Regions from separate parts of the Rhodobacter capsulatus SB 1003 genome, predicted to be linked through region 2. Evidence: riboswitches for the same ligand, from Rfam matches in the RefSeq annotation. Region 2 holds a riboswitch; the other holds the start of a gene.
What was found. A riboswitch is a leader RNA that binds a small molecule or an ion and turns the genes downstream of it on or off. The one in region 2 is predicted to bind cobalamin.
Positions count from the first base shown of each region.

Region 1: it holds a riboswitch for cobalamin, as region 2 does, so the genes downstream of both, RCAP_RS16580 (hypothetical protein) here and RCAP_RS13005 (cysteine-rich small domain-containing protein) in region 2, are expected to answer to the same signal.

Region 1 covers NC_014034.1:3,550,726-3,556,243, reverse strand. Annotated here, with positions in the region: gene RCAP_RS16595 (ABC transporter substrate-binding protein) at 1-63, opposite strand, end outside; gene RCAP_RS16590 (TonB-dependent receptor plug domain-containing protein) at 114-1,964, opposite strand; cobalamin riboswitch at 2,090-2,284, opposite strand; gene RCAP_RS16585 (DUF4198 domain-containing protein) at 2,304-3,200, opposite strand; cobalamin riboswitch at 3,354-3,517, opposite strand; cobalamin riboswitch at 3,632-3,818, shown strand; gene RCAP_RS16580 (hypothetical protein) at 3,991-4,338, shown strand; gene RCAP_RS16575 (cobyric acid synthase) at 4,409-5,518, shown strand, end outside.
Region 2 covers NC_014034.1:2,815,319-2,820,836, reverse strand. Annotated here, with positions in the region: gene RCAP_RS13020 (GGDEF domain-containing protein) at 1-254, shown strand, start outside; gene RCAP_RS13015 (nicotinate-nucleotide adenylyltransferase) at 332-961, shown strand; gene dacB (D-alanyl-D-alanine carboxypeptidase/D-alanyl-D-alanine endopeptidase) at 952-2,400, shown strand; gene RCAP_RS13005 (cysteine-rich small domain-containing protein) at 2,391-2,735, opposite strand; cobalamin riboswitch at 2,820-3,006, opposite strand; gene RCAP_RS13000 (tellurite resistance TerB family protein) at 3,074-3,496, opposite strand; gene RCAP_RS12995 (lysine--tRNA ligase) at 3,601-5,205, shown strand; gene RCAP_RS12990 (glycosyl hydrolase family 28-related protein) at 5,445-5,518, shown strand, end outside.

The sequences.
Region 1 (5,518 bases), 740 kb from region 2:
CCAAAGGCGCTGGCGCCGCCGGGCGGGCGGGCGGATCGGCAAGGGGGCTGGCTGCGCCGTCATCTCATTCCATTCCAAAACGCGCCGGAGGGCCCGCCTCCGGCGCGGCACCGTCAGAATTTGGTGCGGACCCCGAGGTAAAGCGACCGTCCCGGCTGACCGAAGTTCCGCGCGGTCTGATAGCTTTCGTCGAACAGGTTCTCGACCCGCAGGGTGGCCTCGGCGGTCTCGGTCAGCGCATAGGACATCGACAGCGTCGCCACCGTGTAATCCGACATCTTCTGCTGCATCGTCGCATAGGGGAAGCTGGAATAATCCACGTATTCATCCCACAGACCGGCCACATGGGTGACGCTGAACCGGGCGTCGAGCCGCGCGCCGATCCGGCCATCGACACCGAGCGTCAGATTGTGCCGCGGCGACCGGGCCCCGCGCCGTTCGGCCGTGCCCTCCCGCACCGTCACGTCGGTATAGGCATAGGCGCCGAACAGCGACCAGTTCGCCCCGATCGCGGCCTTGCCCGCCAGCTCGATCCCCTTGCTTTTCGTGGTCCCGGCCTGCTGCACATAGGTAAAGGTGTTGCTGTCGAAGGTGATCTGATCCTCGACCCGGGTGTCAAACAGCGTCGCCGAGATCGAGCCGCCCGCCAGCATCCGCTCGGCGCCGATTTCGAAGCTGCGGCTGGTTTCGGGCTGGAAGGTCGGCTTGCCGTAGCTGCTCCAGAGTTCATAGGGCGAGGGGGCGCGGAAGCCGGTGGCGGCGACGGCGCGCAGGACCCAGTCGGCATCCGGGCGCCAGGCCAGCGCCAGACGGCCGCTGTCATGGCCGCCAAAAAGATTGTGATCGTCGTGGCGCAGCGCAAACGACAGGTCCAGATCGGCGCGCGGCGACCAGAGCGCCTCGGCAAAGGCGGCGGTGGTGCGGATGCCGTTCGCCGTGGTGGACCAGGACGAGGCGACGGAGAAATCGTCCTTTCCGTGTTCAAGGCCCCAGTTCAGCGACAGCGTGTCCCGCGCCGACCAGCGACCGGCATAGGCAAGGGTGTCGCGGTCGGAAAGGAAATGGGTGTCGCTGCCGTATTCGTGGACATCGCGTTCGGTGCGGGCGCGGGCCAGCGACAGCTCGTGCCAGACCGCGCCGGTGTCGAATTGCGCAAAGACCCGCCCGCCGCGCAGGCGGCTGTCGGACCGGTTGTCGGCATCGGCGCCGGTGTTGTCAAAGGCGACAGAGGTATCCTGCACGAGCGCCGCCGCCCCGATCGTCAGGCTTTCGGTCAGCGCATGGCGGGCAGAGGCGTTGATCTGCGTGCCGTTGAACCCGTCTTTCTCGGTGCCCAGCGCATAGGCCGAGATGCCATCGGTCACGGTGCGGCTGGCGGTCAGCGCCAGTTCGGTCCGGTCCGTCTTCAGCCCGACCGAGGCGCTGCCGCTGCGGGTGTCCCGCGACCCCGCCTCAAGCGCGACCTGGCCCGAGCTGCCCTCGGTCTCGGGGCGCCAGCTGGTGATGTCGATCACCCCCGCCACCGCCTCTGAGCCGTAAAGCGCCGATTGCGCGCCGCGCAGCACCTCGATGCGCGACAGGCCCGCGGTGGTCAGCCCGCCGAAGGAATAGGACACCTGCGGGTTCGCGGCATCGGTGACGTTGATGCCGTCGATCCGGGTGCCCAGGTAATAGGCGGGCAGGCCGCGCACCCGCAGCGAGGTCTGGGTGCCCAGCCCGCCGTTCGCGCTCAGCGTGATGCCGGGCAGGGTGGAGAGGTAATCGGCAAAGCCGAGCGGCGCCTTTTCGATCTCTTCGGCGGTGACGACGGTGACGGTCGCGCCGGTGCGGCTGAGCTTGACCGGCTCGGAGGAGGCGGTGACGGAAATCGTGTCCAGATCGGTGATCTCCTCCTGCGCCAGCGCGGGGGCGGCGGCAGAGGCGAAAGCGGCAGAGAGCAGGGCAAGACGCGACAGAGGCGGCATCGGACAGACCTTCGGTTCGGGCAAGACGGCCCGGCATGAGAGATGTCACGGAAAAGCTGGGCTTTCCGCAGACGGCGACAGCTCACCTCTGCGGACAGACCGCTCCCGTGGCGCCCCTCGCGCCCGGGTGGGTGATCGTCCAAGCAGGTCTCCTGGCTCACGGGTCTTCGCTTCGTCGGCCTTCCCGGGAAATCCCAGTGGCATGTCGACGTCGCTCGCCGCTCACAGTTGCGGGGGCAGCCACGGTCTGGGCCCGGGGGCCGTTCCGTGTTCCCTTTCAATCCGACCCGCAGGCCGGAACTTGGACGGGACACAACCAAGACGAAATCCCCCCGCAGGTCAAGCGGTGCTTTCCCGCGGCCGCGGTTCGGGCGCCGGCACCGGGGCGACCTCCCCCGGCACGGCGGCTTCGCGGTGAGGGGGCCGGACGGCGGCGGTTTCCCAAGCCATTGCAAGGGCTTCGCTCTCCTTTCCCGTGCCCTGGCCCGGGCTGCCGAAGCGCTGCCAAAGCGTGGTGACATGTCGCACCGGCCGCAGCCCGGACCAGCCGATCGGCCCCGTCGCGGTGATCGCCCAAAGCCCGGGCGCGGGCAGCGAGACCCGGAACCGGCCCTCGCGGTCGGTTTCGGCGACGATCCAGAGCGGCGCCCCGTGGTCGGGCAGGGCTTGCACCTGCGTGCCGACGGGTTCCGCCCCGACCCGTTCCAGATGCACCGTCGTCGCCGTCAGCGGATGCCCCTGCGCCAGCACCCGCGCCGAAAACCGCATCCCGGGCAGGAACCCGGGCGAGAGCAGGTCGGGCAGGATCTCGACGGCGAGGCCAAGCGGCTCGGGGGTGGCGGTCGCGGCGCCGCGCAGGACGAAACAGGCGGCCGCATGCTGCACCAGCCCGCGGCCCTCGGGATCGCGCCCGACCGGGGCCTCGGCGTGGATCCGGTGCAGCCCCGGCGCCGACAGATCGACCCGGGTCCGCCAGGCGCGCGCGGCATTGCCCGCGCCCTGCAGCAGATCCGCCGTCAGCCCGGAGGTCAGATCGGTGCGGCGGGCGCCGTGCTGGTGAAACACCGCAAGCGGCGCGGCAAGGTCAAGCACCGCGCCGCCGCCCAAAGGATCGCCGAGGGCAAGGGTCAGGACGCCGCCCGTCTCGGGCAGATGCGCCATCAGCCCCGGCGTGGCGGGGCGGGGGATCGACAGCAGCGCGCGGGCGGCGGCCATCAGGTTTCCGTGCAAGAACATGGTCGTTTCCTTCCGGGGCGCGGTCCGGGGCAACCGGCCGCAAGACGCGAAAGGACGAAGGGATGTGGCCCCGGAGGGCCGGGCAGAAAGCCGGGCCCCGGGGGCCAGACGCGCACCCCGGCGTCCGGTGAAACCGGGCCTTGGCCCGGGGGGTGGCAGGTCTCCTGGCTTGCGGGTCCGGGCTCGGGTCGGCCTTCCCGGGGCATCCCCAGTGGCATCTTCGACCGTCGCTCGCCGCTTACAGTTGCGGGGGCAGCTGCGGGTTTGCCGTTCGGCGCACCGCATTCCCTTTTCATCCCCGCATGAACGGGGAACCAATCCCGCCTTGGTTGTGCCAGCCGCCGCCGCCCGCGTCAATCGGCTTCCGTCGTCCGCGGTTTTCGCCGCAGGCGGCTTTCGTCGCGGACCGTTGACAGTGGCGCGGCGTGGGGTCATCTTGCCCGGGCCTTGGTTCCGCGGCTGATCCCGCGGACGAAGAGGGAAGCCGGTGCAAGTCCGGCGCTGCCCCCGCAACTGTAAGCGGCAAGCCCCGAGCACGGCCACTGATCGCAGGATCGGGAAGGCGCAAGGGGCGTTCGAGCCGCAAGCCAGGAGACCTGCCAGGCCGAAACCATCCCGGGCGGCGGGCCCGGAGGCAGGGTGCCCCGGTCTGTCCGGGGCCTGTCCCCTTACCGCTTTCCGGCCCACTGCCAAAGGAACGGTATGGTGCCGAAAGACAAGACCTTCCCCGGGGCCCGGCGCGGCCCTTTTCCGGCGCATCGGCGCCGTCCGTTGCCCGGGGGGCTTCGCCATGGCTGACGGAGGATCCCCGCCCGGCCTGTCCCCCTATCGGGTGCTGGGCTGCAGCACCTGCCGCCATGCCGATGCGCCCTGCCGCCCCGGCCTCGTCTTTCTGAACCGGCTGTGCCAGGCGCTTGCGCTGGCGCCGGTGGGGGCGGATTTCGACATCAGCGGCTCCGCCAGCCTGTGTTGCGGCACAAGGCTTTGCCCGGTGGTCTGGTGGGCCACGCCCGCGGGCGCCCGGCTTTGGGGCGATGTCGCCCCCGAGGTGCCGGTGGCGGCGCTGCTTGACCCGGACCCGGCCGCCCCCTTGCGCGCCGCCGCCGAGATCACCGCCGGGCCGGGCCTGCTGCACTGATCCCGCCGAACCTTCCGGTGCCGGGGCTGCCCCGGCGCCGTCCTTGCCTGCCGACCGAACGGATGCTGCCATGACCCTCTCGCTTCCCGACCACGATCCGGTGCCGCCGCTGCCCGATCTTGACCTGCCGTTGCTGACCCCGCCGCCGCCGCGGCGCGGCCGGGCGCTGATGATCCAGGGCACCAGTTCCGATGTCGGCAAAAGCCTGCTCGTTGCCGGGCTGGCCCGCGCCTATGCAAGGCGCGGGCTGAAGGTGGCGCCGTTCAAGGCGCAGAACATGTCGAACAATGCCGCCGTCACCGTGGACAGCGACCTGCCCCCCGGCCCCGACGGCCAGCCCCGGCGCGGCGAGATCGGCCGGGCACAGGCGCTGCAGGCCCGCGCCGCCGGGGTGGCGCCCTCGATCCACATGAACCCGGTTCTGCTCAAGCCGCAGGCGCTGGTCGGCTCGCAGGTGGTGCTGCGCGGCCGGGCGCTGGGCAACTGGCCCGCGCGGCATTACCACCATCTGAAACCCTTCCTGCTGCCCGCGGTGATGGACAGCTACCGCCGCGTCGCCGCCGAGGCCGATCTGGTGCTGGTCGAAGGCGCGGGGGCGGCGACCGAGACCTGGATCAAGCATTGCGACATCACCAACATGCGTCTGGCCGAAGAGGCCGATCTGCCGGTGGTTCTGCTGACCGACAACGACCGCGGCGGGGCGCTGGCCGCTGTCGTCGGCAGCTGGATGCTGCATGACGACGCCGAGCGGGCGCGGGTGAAAGGTATTCTGGTCAACAAGTTCCGCGGCTATTTCTCGCTTTACGAACCGGCCTGCCGGACCATGACCGAGATCACCGGCTGGCCCTTCCTGGGCGTCGCGCGCTGGTTCGAGGCGGCGGGGCAGCTGCCGGCCGAGGATGCGCTGGCGCTGGAGCGTCCCGCGACGGGCAACGGCGCGGGGCTGATCGTCGCCGTGCCGCATCTCGATGGCGTGGCGAATTTCGACGACCTTGATCCCCTGGGCGCCGAGCCGGGCGTCGATCTGCGCTGGGTCCGCCATGGCCAGCCGATCCCGCCCGAGGCCGATGTGGTGCTGTTGCCGGGATCAAAAACCACCCGCGCCGCGCTGGCCACGCTGCGCGCGCAGGGCTGGGATGTGGACATCCGCGCGCATCTGCGCCGCGGCGGCCGCGTTGTC
Region 2 (5,518 bases):
GCCCGGTCGAGCGGTCGATGATCGAGGCCATGGCCGAGCGGCTGATCGGCCGGATCGAGGAGCCGATCCGGCTGGACGGGGTGGATTGCCGGATTTCGGCCTCGATCGGGGTGGCGATCGCGCTGGAATGCCGTCCCGCGCTGGCCGAGGAGCTGATGGCCGAGGCCGATGCGGCGATGTATCAATCGAAACGCGCCGGGCGCGGGCGCTGGACGATCGCGCCCTTGCGCTTCGGGTCGCGGTCGCAGACCTGAACCGCCGGCCCGAACGGCTGTCGCGGCGCTGTCACAAGCCGGTGGCGCAGCCCGGACCGATCGGGTAGGGCAGGGGCATGAGACAGGGGTTTCCGATCGCCACGCGCGGCCAGAGCATCGGCCTTCTGGGCGGGTCTTTCGACCCGGCCCACGCCGGGCATGCCCATATCACCCGCGAGGCGCTGCGCCGCTTCGGTCTGGATCAGGTCTGGTGGCTGGTCAGCCCGGGCAATCCGCTGAAGACCCGCGGCCCGGCGCCGATGGCGCAACGCATCGCCCGGGCGCGCCGGGTGATGCCCGATCCGAAAGTGGTGGTCACCGGGCTCGAGGCGGGCCTTGGCACGCGCTACACGGCGCAGACGCTGGCCCGGCTGAAGGCGCTTTATCCGGGCGTGCGATTCGTCTGGCTGATGGGCGCCGACAATCTGGCGCAGTTCCACCGCTGGGAGGACTGGCGGTCGATTCTGGCGGCGGTGCCGGTGGGGGTGCTGGCGCGGCCGGGGCATCGGATGGTGGCGCGGCAGGCGCTTGCGGCCCGGATCTTCGCACGCGCACGGCTTCGTGCGGCGCAGGCGCGGCTTCTGGCTTGCGCGGACTTGCCCGCCTGGTGTTTCGTGCAGATGCCGATGTCCGATCTGTCCTCGTCTGCGATCCGGGCCGGGGGCGATTGGCGGGACGCAGCGGAAGGGAGACGGGCATGGACGTGACGCGGCGGGGGATCCTGGGCGGGATGCTGGGGGTGGGGGCCGGTCTGGCCACGCCCGCGGTGCTGCGGGCCGAGGGTGCGGCGCTGCGACTGCTGTCGGGCGAGGAGCTGATCGCGGCGGCGCGGCTGGGCGGCGATGTCGGCTATGTGGTGGCCGATGCGCGCAGCGGGCTGGTGCTGGAGGCGCGCGATGGCGGCAAGCCGATGGCGCCCGCCTCGACCGCGAAGGCGATCACCACGCTTTATGCGCTGGAAACGCTGGGGCCGCAGTTCCGCTTTCAGACCCGGGTGCTGGCGACGGGGCCGGTCTCGGGCGGGCGGGTCGAGGGCGATCTGATCCTGGCGGGGGGCGGCGATCCGACGCTGAGCACCGACGGGCTGGCCGATCTGGCGGCGGCGCTGGCGCAACAGGGGGTGACGGGCGTGCGCGGGCGGTTTCTGGTCTGGGGCGGCGCGCTGCCCTATGCCGAGGCGATCGCGGCCGATCAGCCGGTGCATGTGGGCTACAACCCGGCGATTTCCGGGCTGATCCTGAATTACAACCGCGTCCATTTCGAATGGAAGCGGGCCAAGGGCGGCTATGCGCTGGCGATGGATGCGCGCTCCGAGCGCCATGTGCCCAAGGTCTATACGGCCGATGTGGCGGCGGTGGCGCGGCAGGCGCCGCTGTTCGAGTATCGGCAGGCGGGCGGGCGCGAGCATTGGACGGTGGCGGCAAGCGCGCTGGGCAAGGATGGCAGCCGCTGGCTGCCGGTGCGGCTGCCCGAGGCCTATGCGGGCGACGTGTTCCAGACGCTGGCGCGGGCGCGCGGCATTGATCTGCCCGCCCCCGAGCCGGTGCGGGCGCTGCCTGCGGGGGCGCGGGTTCTGGTCGGCCAGCCCTCGGAGGCGCTGCCGAAGATCCTGCGCTCGATGATGAAATATTCGACCAACATCACCGCCGAGGCGGTGGGGATGACGGCCTCGGCGGCGCGGGGGGCGAATGCGGCGCGCGGCGCTTCGGGCGCGGCGATGAGCGACTGGCTGAGCGGGCGGCTGGGCGGCACGCGGGCGCGGTTCGTCGATCATTCGGGTCTGGGCGGCGATGACCGGATCGCGCCGATCGAGATGGTCAGGGCGGTGACGCTTTTGGGGCCGAAGGTCGGGCTGCGGGGCCTGATGAAGCCGTTCAACCTGCGCGACGAGGCGGGCGGCAAGGTCAAGGGCGCGCAGATCCGCGTCGATGCGAAGACCGGGACGCTGAATTTCGTCTCGACGCTGACCGGCTATATCACGGCGCCCGACGGCACCGAGCTGACCTTTGCGATCTTCACCGGCGATCTGGCGCGGCGGGCGCAATCGCGCGAGGCCGAGCAGGCGGAGGGCTCGCGCGGCTGGGTCGGGCGTTCGAAACTGCTGCAGAGCCAGCTCATCACCCGCTGGGCGACGCTTTACGGCTGATCGGTTGCCCCCGGCGGACGGGGGCGCGGGGTGGGCGGCTCGGTCTGCGGCTTGCCCGACCAGGGCTGCGGATAGTCGAGCCATTTCTGGATGAAGTTCCAGGATTGCTCGTAGCCGTCATGGGGCAGGGTGCAGGCGGAACAATCCTTGCGCGTCAAGCCGTTGCGGTCGGTGTAGGTCTGATAGGGACCGGGGCATTCATAGGCGATGAGCGGGCAGTAGCAAAACAGGCAGTTGAAGGCGCGCTTCACCCCCGGATGGCAGGGCAGGAACGGGCAGGTGCTGTTCGTGTAGCCCTTGAAGGCGGTGTTCGTTGTCGTGTCTTTCGGTTCCATGGCCTGGCCGCTCCGTTGTGTCGGGCCGAGGGCGGACAGGCGCGGCCCGCGCAAGCGGGGTCCATGCCTCCGGGCCCGCCGCCCGGGATGGTCTTTGGCCTGGCAGGTCTCCTGGCTTGCGGCTCGGGCGCCTGCTGCCCCTTCCCGGCCGGGGCCAGTGGGTGTTGCAGAAGGCTTGCCGCTGACAGTTGCGGGGGCAGCGCCGGAGTTGCACCGGCTTCCCTATTACCCCGCGGCGGCGTGCCGCAGGACCAAGGCCCGCTGAAGATGGGGGCGCGATGGGGCGGTGTCAATCGGCTTTGCGGCGTGTCGGGGCGCTTGGCCGACATCGGGCGGTGTCAGAGCGTGACGTGGCGCACCCGCGCCCCCCATTCGATCGCCACCGCATGCAGCCGGTCGATCGTCAGCTCGTCGCGGATTTCTTCCAGCATGCGCAGCTCGGGCTGGTGCAGCACGCCATCGGCCGCCGCCACGTCGCAGCCCAGCGCATAGGCGGTTTCGTAAAGATGATTGGGCAGCGCCGCGCGCACGAGACCGAACAGGGCGGCGATGCCTTCCTCTTCCTCGAAGAGCGCATAGACGGTCTGCGCCACGATGCGGATGCGGTCGATGTCATAGGTGGCAAAGATCGGCATGTGGTTCACCATCCGCTCGATGGCGACCAGTTCGGCGGTGCGGATCTTCGCGTCGGAGGCCGAGACGGCGACCATCACGGCGACAAGCGCGTCTTGCGGCGAAAGCGAGGGCAGGGTGTCGGTCACGGGCGTTTCCTTTTCTGGGTCTGCCGCAAGAATTATTGACGTTTCAGGCCCCGTTCAATAGGTCAGGCGCGAGGCGCATGGGGCGCCCGGATGAGGATTTGACCATGACCACCCTGCGCGACGCTGCGATGAACTCCAAAGCCTGGCCTTTCGAGGAAGCGCGTCGGGTGCTCAAACGCTACGAAAAGGCGCCGCCGAAAAAGGGCCATGTGCTGTTCGAGACCGGCTATGGCCCGAGTGGGCTGCCGCATATCGGCACCTTTGGCGAGGTCGCGCGCACGACGATGATCCGCCGCGCGTTTGAAATCATCTCGGACATTCCGACGCGGCTTTTGTGCTTTTCCGACGACATGGACGGCATGCGCAAGGTGCCCGAAAACGTGCCGCAGCAGGAGCTGCTTTACGCGAATATCCAAAAGCCGCTGACCGCCGTGCCCGATCCGTTCGGCGAATTCGACAGCTTCGGCAATCACAACAACGCCATGCTGCGCCGGTTTCTGGACACGTTCGGGTTCGAATATGAATTCGCCAGCGCGACGGATTATTACAAGTCCGGCAAGTTCGACGAGATGCTGATGCTTTGCGCCGAACGCTATGACGCGATCATGGCGATCATGCTGAAATCGTTGCGCGAAGAACGTCAGCAGACCTATTCCTGCTTCCTGCCGATCCATCCGGAAACCGGCCGCGTGCTTTACGTGCCGATGAAGCATGTCGATGCGAAGAACGGGCTGATCACCTTTGACGACGAGGACGGCCGCGAATGGACGCTGCCGGTGACGGGCGGCAAGGTGAAGCTGCAGTGGAAGCCCGATTTCGGCATGCGCTGGGCGGCGCTGGATGTCGATTTCGAGATGTATGGCAAGGACCATTCGACCAACACGCCGATTTATGACGGCATTTGCGAGGTCTTGGGCGGCAGGAAGCCCGAGCATTTCACCTATGAGCTGTTCCTGGATGATCAGGGGCAGAAGATTTCCAAGTCGAAGGGCAACGGGCTGACGATCGACGAATGGCTGAGCTATGCGGCGACCGAAAGCCTGTCCTATTTCATGTATCAAAAGCCGAAGACGGCGAAGCGGCTGTGGTGGGATGTGATCCCGAAAGCGGTGGATGAATACCATCAGCAGCTGCGCGCCTATCCGACGCAGCCGGTCGAGAAGCAGATCGACAACCCGGTCTGGCACATTCACGGCGGCCAGCCGCCCGAGTCGAACCTGGTGGTGCCCTTTGCGATGCTGCTGAACCTCGCCTCGGTGGCGGGGGCAAGCGACAAGGCCGGGCTTTGGGGCTTCATCAAGCGCTATGCGCCCGAGGCGACGCCCGAAACCCACCCCGATCTGGACGCGGCGGCGGGCTTTGCGGTGCGCTACTTCCATGATTTCGTCGCGCCGACCCGGACCTTCCGGCTGCCCTCCGACAAGGAACGCGCGGCGATGGAGGATCTGTTGGCACGGCTGAAGGCGCTGCCCGCGACCGACCTGCATCTGCAATTCGAGGACCCGTCCGAGGGGCTGCAGACGATCGTCTTCGCCGTCGGCACCGAACACGGGTTCGAGCCGCTGCGAGACTGGTTCACCGCGCTTTACGAGGTGCTCTTGGGCCAAAGCCAGGGGCCGCGCTTTGGCGGGTTCATCGCGCTTTATGGCGTCAGCGAAACCATCGCGCTGATGGAAACCGCGCTGGCGGGCGGGCTGATCAAGGCCTGATCACGGGCTGAGCCCTTGATGCAAAAGACTTTTGCGCGCGTTGTCCGGGGGCCGGGCAGCGCGCGCTGTCGTCAGATCTTCTTCAATTTTCACGGCTAGGTCTGGTCTGGCCGGGGCGTGATGGCCCGGTGAAATCCCCGATCCTGCGGAGCGCCGGTGGCGGTCGCGTGGCGTGTTTGCGCCGCGCCCGGCCTTTGCGTGCCGCATCTTGGGGCGGGCCGAACACGAAGGAGTTTCGGATGAACATCGCGATCACCGATGGGGTGAACCTGACCCCCTCTGCTTTCGAACTGGGGCTGGGCCAATGGTCGAG